DNA from 4 places in the Peribacillus sp. RS7 genome. Region 4 is predicted to be linked to each of the others. Evidence: riboswitches for the same ligand, from Rfam matches in the RefSeq annotation. Region 4 holds a riboswitch; each other region holds the start of a gene.

Region 1 (5,410 bases), 110 kb from region 4:
TATAAAGCGCAATGACAAAATCAGCCATTGCAGCTGCTTCCACCCTTTTAGCGATTAGGTCCCAAGGAGTTAAATGATCACTGAGGCTGATCGTACACGAATCGTGCATGACTGGTGCCCCAAGTAAAGACGCACAAGAGTTGATTGCAGAAATACCAGGAATGACTTCAATGCCCACTCCAGTTTCTTCTTTCCAACCTTTTTCAATCAATACTTCATAAACCAACCCTGCCATCCCGTACACTCCGGCATCCCCACTGGAAATGACAGCCACTTTTTTTCCCAACTCCGCTTGTTTTACTGCTTCCTGAGCACGTGATACCTCTTCAGTCATCCCCGTACTAATGATCGTTTGATCTGTAAGCAGTCCCTGAATGAGTTCAACATAAGTTTTATAACCAATGATGTAGTCACTTTCTTGAAGGGCTTCGACAGCACGTTTGGTAATGTGTTCAAAATTCCCTGGTCCAAAGCCCACGACGAATAATTTACCGTTTGTACTCATTAAGACATCTCCTTTTACGATTTGTTCTTTGAAATACCCGTATGAGCAGGAAAATCCGGATTAGGCGTCATTTCCCCATCACTGAATTGGTAGATCATCTGTGGAACATATTCACCATCTTCGATATTGCTGACAATCTCCCGACCGAAATCAGGCGTATCCACTCTATACCATTTCCCTTGGGGATAGGCAATCACAACGCAGGCATCCTTACATCTTCCGTTACAGCGTGTCCTGGTTGTATGAATTTTCAAATCCAGTCCCTTTGAAGTAATTTCATCGCGAATCGCTTGAGTTACTTCTTCCCCGCCCTTTTTCATGCAACTGCTTCCATTGCAAATCAACAAATGCGTATTTGTACCCTTCAAGTTCCAAGTAGTCATCTTCTTCCTCCTGAGTTCAGGGAAAAGGCAAAATAAAAAACCTTAACATAAGAGTCAAGGTTTAAAAAACTATATGAATGAGGAGCCCTCCGCAAATATGCTGAATCTCCCAAAATCGTCATAGTCCTTCTACCTTTCCCTCCGAAAAGTATCATACAATTTCAAAAGCAGGTTTCCTGGCTTACGCTTCATTTTACTTTGTCCCTTCCCGGCTTTAAGCCAGTGGTTATCGACAAATTCATCAGCGTTTACAGTAGCGGGGGCTGCATCGGATTTTCACCGATTTCCCTATTATCCCTTGCATATTCACACAAGAGCACTTTTAAAATGAAATATTTGGTTTTATTATACAATTATAGCTAACCTTATCTATCATATAACAACTTTAGCAAAATTCAATAGTTTATTCCGACTGTTTAGAAAAGTTTAATAGTGTAAATCCAGCCATAAGCCTTTCCTCTCTGCAATCTTAGTCAAAAAAAAAAAAAAAGAGAGTGTAGCTGGAATTATTTCTTTATGGTACACTATACGAGAATTTTCGAAATAATTACATAAGTTTTATGGTGTTGAATTTCTCGGAATTCAGCTTAAAAGGGAAGCCGGTGAAAGTCCGGAGCGGTCCCGCCACTGTAAAGGGAAGTCCTATTACGTTAACATTAATCCACTGTCAAATGAGATGGGAAGGATGTAACGGGACAATGAACCTAAGCCAGGAGACCTGCCATGAAGCGTGAAACTGTTTCAGCCTACGAGGATGGGTGTGCGGATCAGGCAGAATGGCCCATATTGGTTTATGCTGCAAAATTCCTGTTCATTACGCACTTCTTTCTTTTGAGAGAAGTGCTTTTTATGTTGGGCGCCGCTTTTCTTCTAAAGTTTTGGCAGAAAAATTAAAGGTGTTGAAAGGAGAAAGAATGAAAAGAGTCAATTGGAAAATTCTTTATTTTGTCATTTTACTGCTTCTTGTCCCAAAACGTGCGATGGCCATGCATATCATGGAGGGCTTTTTACCAATTGAATGGGCCATATTTTGGTGGGCCGTGACCCTTCCATTTCTAATCTTGGGTTACCGGTCCATTAGGTCCAAAGTAAGGGAAAACCCAGAAACAAAAATGATGCTCGGTCTATCGGGTGCATTCGTATTCATATTATCTGCCTTGAAGATTCCTTCCGTTACGGGAAGTTCTTCACACCCTACCGGAGTTGGTTTAGGTTCCATATTATTCGGGCCATTGGCCATGAGTGTCGTAGGCTCCATCGTTCTATTATTTCAAGCTGTTCTACTGGCTCACGGAGGATTGACGACATTAGGGGCCAATGCATTTTCCATGGCTGTATGCGGACCTTTCATTGCTTACTTTGTCTTCAAGGGCGCAACTAAATTGGGATGGTCTTTTTCGCTGGCCGTTTTCTTGGCAGCTGCTTTTGGCGATTTAGGAACCTATGTGGTAACTTCCGTTCAACTTGCACTTGCTTTTCCATCCGAGGTAGGTGGATTCAAGGCCTCATTCAATAAATTTGCTGGAATATTTGCCCTGACCCAAATTCCCTTGGCAATCAGCGAGGGATTATTGACAGTGGTTGTGATGAATTTCCTAAAAAAATACAATCTAGGCGAATTGAAATTGCTGCGAGTTTTATCTAAGGAGGCACGTTAACATGAAAAAAAGTTTATTGCTGCTTTTCCTGGTCGTCATTCTTGCCACCATACCGTTAATAACCCAACAAGGAACGGAATTTGGCGGTGCCGACGGCGAAGCTGAAGAAGCCATCACTAAAATTCAGCCGGAATACAAGCCTTGGTTCAATAGTATTTGGGAGCCGCCAGGTGCAGAAACCGAGAGCTTATTATTTGCGCTGCAAGCTGCAATCGGAGCTGGTTTCATTGGATACTTCATTGGCGTAATGAGACAAAGGAATAAACAAACCAAACAAGAAATGAACGAAAAATCGAAACATGTTACTCATTGATAAATATGCCTATTTCAATGGGCTAAAGGATGTACATCCGTTGGAAAAGATGATTTTTGCACTCTCCCTTATGCTGTTTTCGTTAACGGTAAGGGATTTGGCCGTTTCGCTCATCACTTTTATGGTGATGAGCGCTTTAATCATTTTTGTGGCAAAAATCCCGCCTTCGTATTATCTGAAATTACTCTTATTACCAGGATTCTTTCTAGTATCAGGCACACTTACCATCCTTTTTTCTATCTCCAGTACATTTACTTCGATGCCGAATATTTGGTGGTCCTGGAAAGTCGGAAATTGGCAAATTTTCATCAGCGATGGCAGCATTGGTACAGTGATCAATTTGATCACTGTCGTATTTAGCAGTATAAGCTGTTTATATTTCTTAACCTTGACTACACCCATTACCGTCATTCTATCCGTACTGCGAAAACTTAAAGTCCCTTCCTTATTGATCGATTTAATAGAATTGACCTATCGCTTCATCTTTATTTTTTTAGATACAGCTTTGGCCATTCACTTAGCACAAGCTTCAAGACTGGGATATGGTTCGGTAAGGCAAGGCATTCGATCTCTCGGGTTACTAACCTCATCATTATTTTTGGGAGTATTCCAGCGCTCTGGGCAATTGACGATGGCCATGAACGCAAGAGGATATCAGGAGAACCTTTCTTATATCGAGGATACTTATACCTTTTCCTCACGCAATTGGCTGATCGCCATTGTAATACTAGGAAGCTTAATCCTTATTTATGGATATATGTAAATTGGAGGCAATTCAAAAATGGAAGAGCATATCTTTAATATAGAGGGCCTCACGCATCAATATGCAGATGGGACGTTCGCGATAAAAGATCTTTCAATACTGATTCAACAAGGTAAAAAGATTGCATTATTAGGCAATAATGGAGCCGGTAAATCGACTCTATTCCTCCATTTAAATGGTCTTTTACAACCAACATCAGGAACGATCAGATTTAAAGGCAAGAAAATGAAATATGACCGTAAAGCATTATTATCATTACGAAAACAAGTCGGAATCGTTTTTCAAGATCCCGACTCCCAGCTTTTTTCCGCTAATGTTCAACAGGATATATCGTTTGGACCGATGAATTTAGGATGGGATAGAAATGTAGTCCATGAGAAAGTGCAATGGGCGATGGATCAAACGGAAGTAACGGAAATGAAAGACAAACCTACCCATTTTTTGAGCTTAGGGCAAAAAAAACGTGTCGCCATTGCCGGGGTACTAGCCATGGAACCCGATGTCTGGCTCTTAGACGAGCCTACCGCTGGATTGGATCCTTATTTCTCCAGACAGATCATGGCTCTGCTGGACAGTATCCACCACCCAGACAAAACGATAATTCTATCAACTCATGATGTTAATTTAGCCTATCAATGGGCTGATGAAGTCGTTGTCATGAACGATGGTAAGGTCATATACCAAGGGGACCCTGTATCCGTTTTTCATGATGAAGACATTTTGATGAAGGCTCATCTCGAGAAGCCGTGGGTTTTTGAAATGTTTCAAGCCCTTCTTCAATCAAGAATACCCGGAGAAAAGGAACTTGTCCCCAGAACGAAGGAAGAATTGCTTCAAAAAATCGAGACAGAAAAAATTTATTAATTAAAATCCCCTAGCTTCTTTCATCATTCAAAAAGCTAGGGGATTAAATCATTATATTCTTAAAATATCAGTCGAAAATTCTTGACCCTAACCAAAAAACAAGTCATTTCCTTTCTTCCTCAGATTCTTCTTTTTTAATCTCGATATCCTTTCCGTTTACATCATCAATGACAGCTTTTATCTCGCCTTCCGCATAAGTATCCGAAACTTGTTCGTGGGTTGTAGCCAATCCAGAAGATAAAGTATCTTCCCGTTTATAATCGCTGACATCATATGTTCTTCCTGCGATTTCTGAAGATTCATTTTTTGATTGCTTGCTATCCATTGTTTTCACTCCCAGTTTTCAAATTGTCCAATCATCGATTGACAGCAGTAATAAAGACAAAGGTATTTTGTGTAAAAAACAAAGCAATATTCAATAATGATAAAAAAAGGAGGAAAAAAGGCTGACTCTACTTATTTTCAATCAATTGATTCACAAAAAAACTTACAAGCAAAATCCCTTCTCAAGGACTTTACATGTAAGCTTAATAAGAGGTTAGGCCTCCTTCTTCACATCCACATTATCGTTTGGGTCACCCCAACATTCCACATTCTTCAAACCTTTAATATTGTTCACATGGAAGACAGGATTTTTCCCACTTTTCTTTTGCTTTTGATAATCCGCCAGTGCAGCAAATGCAATTTTCCCAAGTAATGCTATGGCTATTAGGTTGATAATGGCCATAAGGGCCATCAGCAAGTCAGCCAGTCCCCAAACAAATTTCAGTGAGGCAAGCGAACCGAATATCACCATCCCTACAACTGCGATACGATAGATGTTTAACCAAACCTTATTTTCATTGATGAAGCCAATGTTCGACTCTCCATAATAATAGTTACCCACAATGGAACTAAAGGCGAATAACAGTACAATGATGGCAA
Region 2 (5,410 bases), 1.3 Mb from region 4:
ACATTCTCCCTGGAAATATCATCACGGACAAATGACCAGTTCAAAATCGTGACAGGACCTGTAAGCATTCCCTTTACGGTCTTCTTTGTCAGTGATTGTGCGTATACACTTTCCCTGACTGTCATCGGTTCGATGAAATGGATGTCGCCATAAATGACTGGTGGTTTTACGCAGCGAGACCCATAGGATTGTACCCAGCCCTTTTCTAGAAAGACAAATCCGCCTAACTTATGACCGAAGTATTCAACCATATCCGTCCGTTCGAATTCCCCGTGTACCAGAACGTCCAAGCCAATTTCTTCTTGAATATCGATCCACCTGCCGATTTCTTCGTTAATGAATGTTTCATATTGCGCAGCGCTCCATTCTCCTTTTTTGAATTTCCCGCGTGCTTGCTTAACTTCAAATGTCTGTGGGAAACTACCGATCGTTGTTGAAGGTAGAAAAGGCAATTTGAAAAATTCCTGTTGTTTTTGGTAACGTTCTTTAAATGGCAGCTGACGTCCAACATGCTCTGATTTAGCCTTTTCGACACTGGATTGTACACTCTTATGATTCCGTGCATTTGAACTAGCTAACGTCTGAACCGTTAATTTATTAGCATCGACCTTATCGGCGATTGCTTCAAAGCCCTGATTATTCCCTTTGACCAAGAGTGTTATTTCTTCAAGTTTCTCATCGGCGAAAGCAAGGGTTTCTTTCACTTCTTTTGAAACGGCGGTTTCATTACGAACGGTCACTGGAACATGAAGCAGGGAACAAGAGGGTTGAAGCCAGATTCGGTCTTCGGCTACTTTTTTCTTTAGAGTGTCGATCAATTGAATCTTTTTCGATAAATCAGAAAGCCAAATGTTTTTTCCATCAATCACACCTGCACCAAGCACTTTGTCCTTCGGGAAGCCGGATGCTTCAAGATTACTTAGATTCCTTCCTTTATCATGTACAAAATCAAGACCGATTCCCTGAACTGGTAATTCGATGACTTCTTGGTAGTGTTCCACGGCATCAAAGTATGTTTGCAGCATGATGTTCAGGTTTGGTGCTGCTTCATTCAGTTTTTCATAGAGGTAAGTAACAGTTTGCATATCATCTTTGGAAATGGATGAAACAAGAGAAGGCTCGTCCATTTGAATCCACTTCACGCCTTCTTGCTCCAACTCCTGCAGGATTTGCGTATATAGAGGAAGCAGGCGCAGGATTATGCCAGGGATATCTTGTTTTTTGAAGCCTTTGGAAAGGGAGATGAAAGTATAAGGTCCGATTAACACGGGCTTCGTTTCAATCCCTAGCTTTTCCTTGGCTTCCCGATATGCTACAAGTGGTTTATTTTCTGTTAAAGTCAGCTGTGGCAGTTTTAATTCAGGGACGATATAGTGATAGTTCGTATTGAACCATTTCGTCATTTCGGAAGCGACCTCATCATTGTTCCCGCGAGCCATTGAATAATAAACGGAAAGGGGAACGCTTCCGCCTTCATAGGCAGAGTAACGTTCAGGAACAAGACCGAACATGACGGACATATCGAGCATTTGATCATAGAAAGTGAAGTCGTTGACAGGAATGATATCAATGCCTTGATCTTTTTGTTTTTGTAAGTTGCCTAAACGGATGGCTTTTAGTTGTGCCGTAAATTTTGGTTCATCGATTTTCCCAGACCAATATGCTTCCAATGTACGTTTCCATTCACGATCTTCCCCGATTCGCGGGTACCCCAAATTACTGCTTTTCAAAATTCTCATCCTCCTACTTTCCTTTGATTTGTTTAAAAACAATAAAAAAAGCACCCCTAACCGTCAATAAGAGAAAGTTAGAAATGCTTAAAATAAAGAGACATGCAGAATGCCCCTTATAATTATAAGGTCCCTAACACCTCCCTATCTCCCGTAGGTTAAAACAGTGTTGTCGAAATAGGCAGGTCTCCTGACTTAGGGAATATCATTAGCAGCGAGCCTTCCCGATCCGTAGATCAGTGGCATATTGGATGGCGCTAACATTCCCATTACAGTGGCGGGACCGTGCCGGAATCAAACCGGGCTTCCCTTTTAATCCTAATGAAAATTAGGAACCTATTTCCACATATGAAATTTCACTAAACCTGCTGATAAACTGATTGCAGGCACCAAATATTTATAAAATAAAAACTATTATAAAAATTTAGATAATCTTAACATATCCGACCAAAAGGGTCAACATGAAAAAAATCGGGAAACGTTCCCGACATTTTGACAAATGCCTTTAGGGTGTGTGAGTGATAAGGCTGAAGTCTGTTCCTAAAAAAGAATATATTGTTAGGACAGGGAGTATGTATAAAGGAAGTGGCGTTTTGAAATGGGGCGTAGGGGATGACTTTCTACATCTTGATTGCAGGAATCATTTTTTGCATGGTGATGAGCATTCGGACGTTATTTCTTGTTGAGTCGGGAGGAAAGAAGTTTTCTCTGGAGGATATGCTGTGGCTTGGCAATTTATATGCGACGATATTAGTTGGATTTGCACTGATTTATTTATTATACGAGCTTCAGAATCATTCGGTGATTCTTGATATGGGCAATCGATTGGATGGCACATTCTATGAACAGTTGAAGACTTCTTTTTATTTTAGCGCGATGACTATGTTTTCTGTAGGGTATGGAGATATAGCCCCAATTGGAATGGGCAGGATGATAGCTACCATTCAGGCTTTCATCGGGTACACACTCCCGGCAGCGTTCGTGATTCGGACGGTGATCGATCTGGAGCATAAAGATAGGAAGGATAAATGAAAGTTGTGTTTCTTTCGATTATTGGGTACTCTTACCATAATGAAGGAAATGGAGGATTCAATATGACTGTTAAAATTGGAGAAAAAGCACCTGATTTTCAACTCCCTGCAAACAATGGTGAAATGGTTTCCCTATCGGATTTTAAAGGGAAATACATCGTTTTATATTTTTATCCAAAAGACATGACGCCAGGATGCACGACGGAGGCCTGTGATTTCCGGGACCACAATGAACAATTCGAGGAATTGAACGCTGTCATTATTGGTATAAGCCCAGATCCGGCGGCACGTCATGAAAAATTCATCGAAAAACATGGATTGCCTTTTCTGCTGCTAGCTGACGAAAACCATGAAGCGGCTGAATCATTTGATGTGTGGCAATTGAAAAAGAATTTCGGCAAGGAATATATGGGCATTGAACGTTCAACTTTCCTGATTGATAAGGCAGGTAAAATAGTCAAGGAATGGCGTAAAGTAAAAGTCAAAGGCCACGTCGAAGAAGCGCTTGAAACTCTTCGAGACCTAGAAAAATAAGGGACAGGCAGATGAAGGATGAACGAATAACGAAGCTTGCGGCCAGGCTGATTCATCATTCGATACAATTACAGCCAAAAGAGAGAATCCTCATCCGGGGCCATATCAACACGAAACCATTGTTGAAAGAGCTGATTGATGAAATATACAGGGTGGGTGCTTATCCATATATAGAACTCGAAGACGATGAGATTAGCCGACATCTGTTACAAGGGAATGTGAAGGAACAACTTGATACCTCGTCGCAATGGGCTATGAAGAAGTATACGGATATCGATGCGGTCATCATCATCACCAGTGAAGAAAACGACGTGGAAATGACTGATGTTCCCATCGAGAGGCACCGTATTCAAGGGGAAGCTATGAATTCTCCCACTCTTTTCTATGTAAACAACCGACGGTGGGTCTTACTTAAATATCCCACCAACGCATCAGCGCAAAAAGCCGGCATGAACTTCGACAGGTACCAAGACTTCCTTTTCAAAGTATGCACTATGGATTACGGGAAAATGGAGGCGGCATTTAAACCGTTAAAGCAATTGATGGAACGGACTGACCAAGTCAGGATCGTTTCACCGGGGACAGATCTGACTTTTTCCATCAAAGGTATGCCGGCCATCATATGTGCCGGCAAAAAGAATTTACCTGATGGAGAAGTGTTTACGGCACCCATAAAAGAAAGCGTCAATGGAAGGATATCCTTCAACGCACCCACAACCTATGAAGGAATCACCTTTAGTGACATGGAATTAAACATTGAAAAGGGGAAAATCATTAAAGCCATTTCCAATCAACCTGCCAAAATGAACCGGATTCTGGATATCGATGAAGGGTCCCGTTTTATCGGGGAGTTCGCAATTGGAATCAATCCATACATATTGGAACCTATGGACGATACATTATTCGATGAGAAAATAAGCGGGAGTCTGCACTTGGCTCTGGGACTTGCCTATGGAGAAGCGGATAATGGAAACCGTTCATCTATACACTGGGATATGGTCTTGATCCAGCGTCCTGAATATGGCGGTGGTGACATCTACTTTGACGATGTGCTGATCAGAAGGGATGGAATTTTCATATTGCCTGAATTACATGCATTAAACCCAAATTCATTAAAACAAAGCCTTTTTTATTAAGGCTAAGGCTTTTGTCCAACTCAAAAAGGGGACACCTGAATATGCTTTATTAAGGGAATACCTCCTCAGAGAAAGTTGCACGGGACACACAGAGCCCGTGTTTTTTTATGTTAATTAAAAGGGAGAGATAAACATGTTAATACTTTCAACAATCATTCCGAATGAAAGCATCCAAACGAAGATGATGGACGCATTTCCTGATTTGAACTTCATTTATCAAGAAGGATGGACGGATGAGCCACTTAATGAAGCGGAAATCTTGATTACATACGGTGAGGATTTAAATGAAGAAATCATTGGGAAAGCGGCGAACTTAAAATGGATAATGGTCATGAGTGCAGGATTGGAATTAATGCCTTTTAAAGCCATTGAGGAACGCGGCATTTTGGTGACGAACGCAAGAGGCATTCATAAAATCCCAATGGCCGAGTATACGATAGGGATGCTTTTACAATATGAAAAGAAACTTAAACTGCTTATGAAGAATGAAAGGGAAGAACTGTGGCATAGAAAGATTGAAGTAGGGGAAATGAATGGCAAAACGATGCTCGTTCTTGGTGCCGGTGCAATTGGAGGAGAAGTGGCCCGTTTGGGGAAAGCCTTTAGGATGACGACAATGGGGGTGAACCGCAGCGGGAAGCCAGTGGATTCCATCGATCGCCTTTATACACTGGATAATATATTGGAAGCCGTACCGGAAGCTGATTACATCGTATCCGTCCTGCCAAGTACTGATGAAACCAAGGGCCTTCTGCAAAAAGAACACTTTAAAGCAATGAAAGAAACCGCCGTATTCGTGAATATTGGCCGCGGTGATCTTATTAACGATGAAGTGTTGATCGAAGCATTGGAAGCAGGGGAATTGGCTCATGCCATCTTGGATGTATTTGATCCGGAACCTTTAGGAAAAGGGCATCCATTTTGGAAGATGGAAAACGTTACGGTCACACCGCATCTTTCAAGTAAAAGCGGAGAATAC
Region 3 (5,410 bases), 1.0 Mb from region 4:
ATAGTTTGGAAGCGAACCATTTTCTGCGGCTTCTACAGCAAGTGCATAATGATTCCTGAAGCTTCCTTCGCCTTTCTTCTCGTCGTAAAGGTCTTCAAGTGAGAATCCAAGGGTTTGCTTGACGGTATGCGGATCGAAAAGATACCATTCTTTTCTGTCACGTACAGCCTCCATGAATAAATCAGGAATGCATACACCCGTAAAAATATCATGGGCTTTTAATCTGTCATCCCCGTTTTGCGTCTTCAAATCAAGAAAGCTCATGATATCTTTATGCCAGGCATCCAAGTAAATCGCGATGGCACCTTTACGTTGCCCCAATTGATCGACACTGACAGCTGTCTGGTTGAATAGTCGAATCCAAGGAGTCGTGCCGGAACTATTTCCAGAGAAACCACGGATATCGGAACCAAGCGAGCGGATCTTACCAACGTAAAGACCGACACCGCCGCCGAATTTTGATACTTTTGCGGCATCGTAGTTAGATAGGTAGATACCATCAATGGAATCTTCAATTGCGTCGATAAAGCAAGAGCTTAACTGTCCATGCGTTTTTCCTGCATTGGAGAGTGTAGGTGTCGCAACAGTCATATAAAGGTTGGACATTGCCCAGTAAGCTTCTTTGATAAGTTGCAGGCGGTGCTCCGTTTTTTCCAATCGCATGATTTCCATCGCGATGATCATGAAGCGCTCTTGGGGCAGTTCGTAGACCTTGTCCTTTTTTGGGCGGGCTAGGTAGCGATCGTTTAATAAGTAGATGCCTATGTAAGAAAATAATTTATCCTTTTCCGGGTCGATCACCGAACCCAATTCCTCAATTTCCGCTTTCGTATAAGAAGAGAGCAGTTCTGATTTATAGATGGGGTAACGCTGGCCTTCTGAAAGTTGGGAGAGTTCCGTGATCAGTTCATAGAATGGGCCATAACTCATGCCTTCATAACCTCGATTGGCTTGTGCATCCCTATACATCGCATTCAACAGTTCTGCTGCAGCAACGAACGTCCAATCGGGAGCATCGATATCGACACTTTCCAGAGCGAGCTGAATCAGTTTCTTTGATGCCTGTTCTTCGGTTGAGTCACTTTTGCGATCAAGCCATTTTGTAAAACGCTTCTTGAACTTTTCCATATCGAGACGGCCTTCAAATTCCTTCGATAACATCTCAAGCTGGATGGAATTCGTGTCGGTGTCATTTTCACTTATGGTAGAGTTATATGTTTGAGTCATTAATAATCCTCCTTGTAAACTTCCGCTAAAATAAAAAAAAACCGCCCAATGAATTGAGCGGATCAAACGATAGAATAAAAGAGCCATGAAAAAATAGCCATTATGCTATCGTTTCATCATCTCAATCCCCGAAGAATAAGAAACGTGAAAAATTCAAGGCAGGTCTCCTGACTCATGATCATCCTACTTTGAGTCCTTCCCGTATAGAGAGCTATACAGTGGTTTCTCATTTCGTCACATTTACAGTTGCGGGGACAGTTCCGGGTTCGCACCGGATTCCCTTTTCAGCCATCGCTGGCACCTTGGATTACAAAAAATTCTATATATAGTTATTAGTGTTGTTTATGTAATCAATATCTAGTATTTCTGCTTATATTATCGTAAGCCATATACGATGATAATTCAACTAATATATTTGAGAAAAACCAACCCTTATCTATTGACAAAGAGAAGGTAGAGGGTGAAAGAATGAAAGATTTTATTGGGGAATGGGTAATTCAAGCACTGAATTTAGGGGATTTTGTGTTAAAATAAAGTGTATAGTAAAGGTGGCTCTCCTTTATTGCGATAAGGGGATTCGCGGAAAAATATTTATGAAAAAGGAGATAAAATCTTGGAAAAAGTATTAGTTTTTGGACATAAAAACCCGGATACAGACACAATCTGTTCAGCAATCGCTTATGCAGATCTGAAAAAGCAGTTAGGTATCAACGCTGAACCAGTTCGTCTTGGTGAAGTGAATGGTGAAACTCAATATGCGTTGGACCACTTCAAATTCGAAGCTCCTCGTCTTGTGGAAAAAGTGGCAGGGGAAGCTGATGGCGTGATCCTGGTCGATCACAATGAACGCCAGCAAAGTGCTGAAGATATTGACCAAGTACGTGTGTTGGAAGTTATCGACCATCACCGCATTGCTAACTTTGAAACAAGCGATCCTTTATATTACCGTGCGGAACCAGTTGGCTGTACGGCAACCATTTTAAATAAAATCTATAAAGAAAACGGCGTTGAAATCCCAAAAGCGATTGCAGGTCTTATGCTGTCTGCCATCATTTCGGATTCTTTATTGTTCAAATCGCCGACCTGCACGGAGCAAGACGTTGCAGCAGCTATGGAACTGGCTGATATTGCGGGAGTCAACGCTGAAACATATGGTTTGGAAATGTTGAAGGCGGGAGCTGACTTGAGCGACAAAACGATTGCCCAGCTTATCACTCTTGATGCAAAAGAATTCTCCATGGGCATGGCTAAAGTGGAGATAGCTCAGGTCAATGCTGTTGATCCGAACGAAGTCCTTGCTAAGCAAGCCGAACTAGAAGCAGCCATTGAATCGGTCATCGCTGTGAAGGAATTGGATTTATTCCTATTCGTAGTAACGGATATCCTGACCAATGATTCTGTTGCCTTGGCTCTTGGTAAAGCAGCCAACGCAGTGGAAAAAGCATATGACGTTTCATTAAACAATAACATCGCAGTCTTAGAGGGCGTTGTATCGCGTAAAAAACAAATCGTGCCGGTCTTAACGGGCGTATTCAGTAAATAATATAGGGAAAGGGGTGCTCATTAAAAACGTGGGCATCCTTTTTCTGTACATGCAAAAAAAGACTCAACCATCCATTTAAAGGTGTTTGAGTCTTTTTTCTTAATTCAAAGTTTCCTTTTCTTTTTCATAGGCGATGACAATCAGTTCTTTATTGGCTTCCTCGCCAAGTTTGCTTTCAAAGCTTTTCAGTTCATTCAATAAATCTGGTGACAGATTTGCTGCCGTATAATCCTGCTCGGATGTCATGCTTTTCGCTCCTTTCAAAAGGAAATATTTCATGTTATCTATTTTGTCGGTTTGAAAAGTTTCTATTCAGCAGAGTTTTACTTCTTCAAGAAATTTTACTTTCGGATGTAGCGAGTTTTTCCAGCAATAACGAACTTTCCTCATCGAGGCCTTGCACCTGGACAGGTGTACCTCGTAGCTGATATTTTAGGACAACCGTATCAACAGCACCGACTGCAGAAGCATCCCATATTTTAGAGAGGGAAAAGTCGATGATGATTGCATCGGCTTTTTCCTTGAAATCGAACTTCGAAACAAAGTCCTGGACCGAAGCGAAAAATATTTGTCCGCTAATACGATAAGTGATTTTCTTAGCATGGATGTCTTCCGTTTTCTCAACAGTCACTTTAGAAATTTTAGCTGAGAAGAAAATCATGCTCAAGAGCACTCCAGCCAATACCCCTTTTGATAAGTCATGCGTATATAGGACAATGAGGACCGTCACGATCATCACGGCTGCATCCGTCCTTGGAGCCTTATTGAGCCTCTTTAGGGAAGACCAGTCAAATGTCCCGATTGAAACCATGATCATGACTGCTGCAAGTGCAGCCATCGGTATTTTAATAAGGACGTCATTCAGTACCACGATTAATACCATAAGGAATGCGCCAGCTACAAAAGTGGAGAGTCGGCCCCTTCCTCCTGATTTAATATTGATACCGGATTGACCGATCATTGCACATCCTGCCATGCCGCCAAAACATCCGGCGATGATATTAGCAATTCCTTGGCCTTTGGCTTCCTTATTTTTATTACTGTCCGTGTCAGTCATTCCATCGACTATTTGTGCTGTCAATAACGATTCAAGCAACCCCACAAACGCCAGGGCAATGGAATATGGAAAAATGATCGCCAAAGTTTCGAAGGTCAAAGGGATGTCTGGAAGCATGAACATCGGAAGTGCTTCGGTCAATTGCCCCATATCCCCAACAGTCCGTACCGTAGCCCCCGTAGTAACTGCAACGATCGTCATGAATATGATGGCGACAAGTGGTGAAGGAATGACTTTCGAGATCAGCGGAAAAAGATAAATGATAGCTAATGAAACGGCTGTCATGACATACATGATCCATGTTTCGCCGACGAAATGGGTGAGCTGTGCCGTGAAAATCAAGATGGCTAAAGAATTCACGAAACCAGTCATGACTGGCTTTGGGATGAACTTCATTAATTTCCCGATTTTGAAAACCCCTAGTAAAATTTGGAGCAATCCCGTCAATATTGTTGCAGCAAGTAAATAGTTCAAGCCGTGATCTTTAACAAGATCGACCATGACGAGTGCCATTGCTCCAGTGGCAGCCGATATCATTCCCGGCCTTCCGCCGACAAAAGAGATGACGATGGCAATGCAGAATGAGGCATATAGACCAACCATTGGGTCTACACCAGCAATGATCGAAAAGGCAATCGCCTCTGGAATCAATGCCAAGGCAACGACAATTCCGGATAGAACATCTCCTCGAACGTTGCCAAACCATTCCTGTTTGTATGCAGATGTATTCAAAGAAACACTCCTTCTTTCTTTTACTTATGTGTGTTAATCTTCTTTTTTAACGCACTAAATTATAGCATGAGTACTTCTTTCTATCTATATGGATAATAGAAACGACAAATTGAGGGCTATTCATGTCTTATCATTTACAGGCGAATGAACGGAGTATGCTCAGAAGGAAGATTTGGTGCAAGAAGTGCCAGTTCTATAATTGAGGAAACAAAGGCTGAAGAAACCTCGATCTTACTATACGATGAATCGGTAAACATTTATTGTAAAGCACTTCGATAGGGTTTTCGAAACTGAATGAAACGATTATCCCAAAATGGGGGGATGAATTGCAGTTGTCGGTTCCGTTGGTGGTGAATTGGAATGATACATTTAGCCAATAAGGCAATGGACGCATTTAAATTGGGCTTTATTGAAACTGGAAGTGGAGTTTACGCCTTCCCATTAAAACCTGATTGAAAAAGAGGTAGAATAAGCCTCGGAATGGGATCCTATGAAAGAACAACTGTACTTGAATATTAAGAAATCATCATGACTAAAGGGATGCTGTGATGCTTTTGATGATACCGGTCGAAAGGGAACTCGCAACTGCGTATTGGGAAGAAGCATACCATTATCTAGTGAACAGCCATTTTCAAGAAGCTTTCCTTGACGATGCATATGGAGGTGGGCGTTACCACAATTAAGCTGGAGGATTATCATTATGCCTACAAACAGGGCACGCATGCTTATAATGCCAGTAGAATGGATTCCCGAAAGGATTTATATCAATGGGCATGAGGTAAAATGGATTTTTTTACCGGAACGAGATTTTCCCTTTTCACCATGCATGGTAGTGGTGAAGGAGCCCTGTG
Region 4 (5,410 bases):
AATATCCAAATCTTCTTTTGCCAAATGTTTATAGGCCGTATAATAACCATGCTCAAATTGCTGGCATGAAACAAACGCGAATGACAAGCTCGAAACACTTGAACCTACTGGCGGAAGTGTTTTCGTTTTCCCAGTCTGACTTACTTCCCCACCGCTTTTAAATCGGTAAAAATAGACCTTATCAGGTTTTAACCCGCTTACTTCCACATGAACGGAGTGGCCAAGTTCCGGCCTGGCTATTTCCTTGCCCTGCTGGACAATCTTTCTGAAATTCTCATCCTTTGCCACTTCCCATTTAACGGAAATGGCTTCTTGTGGCATTCCTCCGCCATTCAAAGGATCAGGTGCCAACCTTGTCCATAAAACTACACTATCCGAGAGCGGATCACCTGAAGCTACTCCGAGAGTAAATGGATAATCACTGAATTTCGGGGCAGCATTCACTTCAATACCGCCCATTGATTGGGCAAGGGCAAGACCTAATGAAAGTCCGGCAAGCTTACTTGCTCCCTGGATAAAGTTCCGGCGGTCCATGTTCTTACCTAATTCGCTCCAATTCTTAATTAAATCATCCATTGCTCTTTCATTATTCATTGATCTTTCCCTCCTATTATTTGAATCTGGTTCAAGTATAAAAGGACAATTTTAAAGGTGTATGAAGAAGTGTAAAAACAATAAAATCCCAACTAGGAGTTTTCATGCAGGTCCTATGGAACACTTTTTTTAAAAAAAAGGAAATTATTCACTCATGCATTTACATAGACCTATAAACTTTTACAAACAACGACAGTCTTTCAACCTATTTTTCTTCATGAATCATTTATTTAATCGTTACAAATAACTGGGTTTAAGCTCAAATAGGATGCAGCAATTAATGCTTCATATTATTTGATAATCGTTTAAGTTTTATTCACTTTTATCTGCGAATCATTTTCGTACCCTAAACGTTAGATTGGGGTGTTGTCCCATCTTCCATCCATCCTCCCTTCTATTCCTTTTTTAGGTCTAGAGCATCCCTCAAAGCTTCGCCAAACAAGTTAAAAGCAAACACAACGATGAAGATCATCAACCCAGGGTAAAGCATCAATGAAGGGGTTTCTCTAAAAAATGGCTTACTATCATTGATCATCATTCCCCACTCTGCCTCTGGCGGCTGTATGCCAAGACCAAGAAAAGAGAGTCCAGAAATTGCTAAAATAACTCCTCCGATGTCCATAAAGATTAATACAACAACTTGAGAAATGATGGCAGGTAAAATATGTTTGATGACAATTACTCTCATTGGTGTCCCGCATATTTTGGCTGCTAAGACAAAGTTTTGCTCCTTTACACTAAGAACCATTCCTCGGATGACGCGTGCATAAAAAACCCATTGGACAAGCACCATCGCCAAGATCAGATTGCCAAGACTTGGTCCTAAAATTCCGATTAAAGCTAAGGACAGCAGAAAGCTTGGAAATGCCATGAGAATGTCACACATTCTCATGAAGAGATAATCAACTTTACCCCCTATAAAGCCTGCATAAATACCAAGTGGGATACTAATAATCATCATTAATCCCATGACAAGGAAAGCTGTTCCCAACGAGGTTCGTGTTCCATAGATTAATCGGGACAATATACATCTCCCTAAATGATCAGTCCCCAATGGAAACTGAGAGGAGGGCCCTTGCAGCTTCTGAACGATATCAATCAAGTTCGGATCATTAGGAGCCAAAAAAGGAGCAAAAAGAGCCAATACTGTCAGAAAGGAAATAATCATGATACTGATCATCATGAGCATATGTGTCATCAGCATTCTTTTCATGTTTTGCACCATTCTTATTTCTCTCCTTCCCAGCGTATACGGGGATCCAGGAAAGAATAAGTAAGATCCACAAGAAGATTGCAGACCACAAAGATCACACCCATAAACAATACACACCCCTGAATCATTGGATAATCTTGATTTAAAATAGATGTGACAAATAACTGTCCCATGCCGGGCCAAGAAAAAATTGTTTCAACAATAACCGCTCCGCTTAGCATGTTCCCGAAGCTCATTCCAAGTCCAGTTATCATAGGTAATAAGGACATTTTTAAGACATGTCTGATAACGATTAGTCTTTGGCGTAACCCTCTCACTCTAGCATACACAACGAATGGCTCATTCAAATTTCCTAGCATACTAGCTCGAAGCAATCGCATATACGTCCCTATATAGGTAAAAGCCAATGTCAAGGAAGGAAGCACTAGATGCGCCAAGGTCCCCCTTCCCAATACAGGAAATAAATCTAACTTTACAGATAAAAAATAGATCAAAAGAAACCCAAACCAAAAGGTTGGCATAGAGACACTTACAAAGGCTGCTATTCTGCTAAACTGATCAACAAATTTCCCCTTGTAAATAGCAGAAATCATGCCTATAGGTAAACTAATAACAACAATTAAGATAAGCGAAGCAAATGTTAATTGAACTGTTGGGAAGAAATGTACCACAATTTCTTCCCATACGGAGTTATTGGACACGTAAGACATCCCTAAATCCAATTGCAACACTTTTCCCAGCCATCCAAAATACTGGACATATAAAGGCTTGTTTAAACCAAGCTCAACTCGAAGGGCAGCCACTGTCTCATTCGTAGGAGGAATATGTGACGCCCTTAAGTAAGCTACTGCCGGATCTCCAGGAATTAAGTGAAGCAAGATAAAAGTAATGAGCGAAACTCCGAATAATATTGGAATTAAACTTGTGAGACGTTTAAAAATAAACCAACTCATGTAGCACTCCTTAAGTTGTTTTTAAGTATCCCCTATTTCAATTAACATCAATTGAAGTTAAAGGGACCTCAGCTTCTTGAGGTAAAAAATCTACTCCACTAATGTTTTTTTGATACACCGCTATATTAGACTGATAAGATATCGGTAAATAAATGGCTTGTTCGTGCAATGTCGTTAATATATCTGAATACAGTATTTTTCTATCTTCCTCGTCAGTAGTTAATAATACTTTCTTAATTTTCTGGTCTATTTCTTTTTTTACTGGCAACCCTAATTGAGCGTTATAATCTGGACTACCATTTTCCGAATTAGTCGTCATAGACGCTAAATAGGAATGTGGATCAAACGGTACAGACCATGTTGCTGTAAATAATAAATCAAACTTACCTTGAAATGCCGTTGTCCAAAAAGTATTAGTTTCCTGACTGGTCAACTTAACATCTATTCCCAGTTTTCTAAAATCACCTTGTGTAAATTCTGCGATTGACTTTTGGATGTTATCTGTACTATTAAACAGTAATTCCAATTGCAATTCTTTTCCGTCTTTTTCTCTAAATGGTTTCCCCTTCACTTGTTTCCATCCAGCTTCATCCAATAACATTTTTGCTTTTTCTGCATCATACTCATATGGCTCTATATTAATTTTCGTATAAGGCAAAATAGGTGGAAACAAAGTATCAGCCTTTTTTTCCATACCATAAAAGATCTTATCGATAACAGCTTGTTTATTAAAAGCATGTTGGAGAGCTAACCGAACTTTAAGATCTTTAGTCGCTTCTCTGTTTGAGTTAAGAAGCAGCGTTCTTGTAGCTGTAGGTTCTGACAATTTGGTTTCATATTGCCCTGAATTCTTCAAAAATTGGAATGAATCTTGGCTGATGACCCCGTTTCCAAATATAAAGTCGAGTTCCTTTTTCTCAAAAGCTAACACTCTTGACTCTCCATCAGTAATGACTTTAACAACCACCTTATCTACTTTAGGCTTAGTGCCCCAATAATGTTCGTTCCTTTTGAAAACAGCAAACTCATTTTTCTTATACTCGCTCAATACCCACGGTCCAGTGCCAATCTGAGACTTGAGTCCGTCCTTAAATGTGTTTTGGCTGTCAGGAAAAGCAGCTTCTCCTACAAATCTCAAAGGTCTGATGTAAGTTAGTTCTTGAAGAGTTGGATAATACGCGTTGTTCAAAATAAGTTTAATAGTATATTCATCTATTATTTTTGTATCTTTGATTTGGTTAATTAATCCCACCCATTCATGTTGTTTGCGATTATCTAAAATGGTATCAAAGTTTTTCTTGACGATTGCAGCATTAAATAGCGAACCATCGGAAAATTTAACATCTTTTCTTAGATGGAATACATATTCTTTTCCATCTTTCGATATATCCCAGCTCTCCGCAAGCCAAGGCTGAATTTCTCCACCTTTACCGTAATAAACAAGGGATTCATATACCATAGCCTGGGAAAAAAACTCATTCGGAAAATATGTGTGTGGATTTAAGTCACCTATATCCCCAGGCCATGAAAAAGTAACAACTTTTTGCTTTTCATTATCTGATGTACTTTCTTGATCTATTGTTGTGTTGCTGCAACCTGTAACTAAGATTGTGAAAATTACTAGTAGTCCAACAAAAGAATGGAATAAATTAGACCGTTTTATAAACATGCTTTCTCACCTTCAATTATGGAATTTTAACTATTTGAAAAATCACGAAATACAAAAAAGCATTTCCAACCAGATTTAACGGTCAGAAATGCTTATATATTAAGAACAAATTCGTCTTCTAGCACTCTAACACCTCCCTATCTCCCGTAGGTTAACAGCATTTCTAGAACAGGCAGGTCTTCTGACTTAGGTTCATCATCTCCATGCGTCTTCCCGGATATTATCCAGTGACTTTCTTGCATAGGACTCACCCTTACAGCGGCGGGACCGTGCCGGATTTTGCACCGGCTTCCCTTTTAAATATTCGCTATTAAACGAATATACCCATTCCAATAAAATATGAAATTTTTCCTCATCTTCATAGTAAAATATAGAGCTTGTCCATCTTAAAATTATTAAGTCAAAACCTCTTGATGCTTCTTAACACTTTAATAGTTTCATCTCTAATTAATTTTTGATAAACTCAGCAACTCAGCAACTACTCATTTCCATCCTAGCAATAAACGAAAAACAGTTAGTAAAAAGGAGAATAAATATCTATTCTTAAGAATTTAACAAATATTAAAAACTCTCCTATATTATACGGTTTTACGATTACAGCTCTCTAAAAATGGATATTAACTATATGAAAATAAAATCAAAAAGTTTACCTAATACAAATTATATTCCTTATCACAAATTTATGCCATATCAAATTAAGATCCTGATGTTTTTTAACGGTTCGTTTTGTACGGAGGCAATAATCTTATACAAACAGTTATTTGTAACGACATATATGAATGATAGTATGTAGATTTTTCATTTTCAGATTTGTATTGCTCCCTCCCGAATAAGTTATTTTTTATAAGTGAACACTTACTTTGTATTTGAAAGCAACCTAATTTATGTAATAATAGATTCATAACAATAAAAGAAAGTACTTGAGGGATTTTGCATTGGTAAGTATTGAAGCATTACATGAAAAAATTGAGATATTGAGGA

Evidence for each region. Region 4 has a riboswitch for cobalamin ahead of nikA (nickel ABC transporter substrate-binding protein). Riboswitches for the same ligand answer to the same signal wherever they lie in the genome.
Region 1: it holds a riboswitch for cobalamin, as region 4 does, so the genes downstream of both, ACDZ29_RS21715 (ferredoxin) here and nikA (nickel ABC transporter substrate-binding protein) in region 4, are expected to answer to the same signal.
Region 2: it holds a riboswitch for cobalamin, as region 4 does, so the genes downstream of both, metE (5-methyltetrahydropteroyltriglutamate--homocysteine S-methyltransferase) here and nikA (nickel ABC transporter substrate-binding protein) in region 4, are expected to answer to the same signal.
Region 3: it holds a riboswitch for cobalamin, as region 4 does, so the genes downstream of both, ACDZ29_RS15990 (ribonucleoside-diphosphate reductase subunit alpha) here and nikA (nickel ABC transporter substrate-binding protein) in region 4, are expected to answer to the same signal.

Annotation. Positions count from the first base shown of each region.
Region 1 is NZ_CP168135.1:4,341,548-4,346,957, reverse strand. Features, by position in the region: gene cobJ (precorrin-3B C(17)-methyltransferase) at 1-505, opposite strand, end outside; gene ACDZ29_RS21715 (ferredoxin) at 520-888, opposite strand; cobalamin riboswitch at 1,037-1,227, opposite strand; cobalamin riboswitch at 1,433-1,629, shown strand; gene ACDZ29_RS21710 (hypothetical protein) at 1,612-1,782, shown strand; gene ACDZ29_RS21705 (energy-coupling factor ABC transporter permease) at 1,803-2,546, shown strand; gene ACDZ29_RS21700 (energy-coupling factor ABC transporter substrate-binding protein) at 2,548-2,859, shown strand; gene cbiQ (cobalt ECF transporter T component CbiQ) at 2,909-3,622, shown strand; gene ACDZ29_RS21690 (energy-coupling factor ABC transporter ATP-binding protein) at 3,641-4,486, shown strand; gene ACDZ29_RS21685 (YozQ family protein) at 4,590-4,811, opposite strand; gene ACDZ29_RS21680 (alanine/glycine:cation symporter family protein) at 5,025-5,410, opposite strand, start outside.
Region 2 is NZ_CP168135.1:2,900,314-2,905,723, forward strand. Features, by position in the region: gene metE (5-methyltetrahydropteroyltriglutamate--homocysteine S-methyltransferase) at 1-1,739, opposite strand, end outside; cobalamin riboswitch at 1,893-2,085, opposite strand; gene ACDZ29_RS14550 (potassium channel family protein) at 2,343-2,762, shown strand; gene bcp (thioredoxin-dependent thiol peroxidase) at 2,825-3,295, shown strand; gene ACDZ29_RS14560 (aminopeptidase) at 3,307-4,431, shown strand; gene ACDZ29_RS14565 (D-2-hydroxyacid dehydrogenase) at 4,565-5,410, shown strand, end outside.
Region 3 is NZ_CP168135.1:3,183,763-3,189,172, forward strand. Features, by position in the region: gene ACDZ29_RS15990 (ribonucleoside-diphosphate reductase subunit alpha) at 1-1,161, opposite strand, end outside; cobalamin riboswitch at 1,367-1,547, opposite strand; gene ACDZ29_RS15995 (manganese-dependent inorganic pyrophosphatase) at 1,841-2,770, shown strand; gene ACDZ29_RS16000 (hypothetical protein) at 2,870-3,016, opposite strand; gene ACDZ29_RS16005 (SulP family inorganic anion transporter) at 3,102-4,559, opposite strand; gene ACDZ29_RS16010 (hypothetical protein) at 5,108-5,242, shown strand.
Region 4 is NZ_CP168135.1:4,230,140-4,235,549, reverse strand. Features, by position in the region: gene ACDZ29_RS21225 (alkaline phosphatase D family protein) at 1-594, opposite strand, end outside; gene nikC (nickel transporter permease) at 989-1,819, opposite strand; gene nikB (nickel ABC transporter permease) at 1,822-2,760, opposite strand; gene nikA (nickel ABC transporter substrate-binding protein) at 2,798-4,429, opposite strand; cobalamin riboswitch at 4,583-4,772, opposite strand; gene ACDZ29_RS21205 (Spo0E family sporulation regulatory protein-aspartic acid phosphatase) at 5,350-5,410, shown strand, end outside.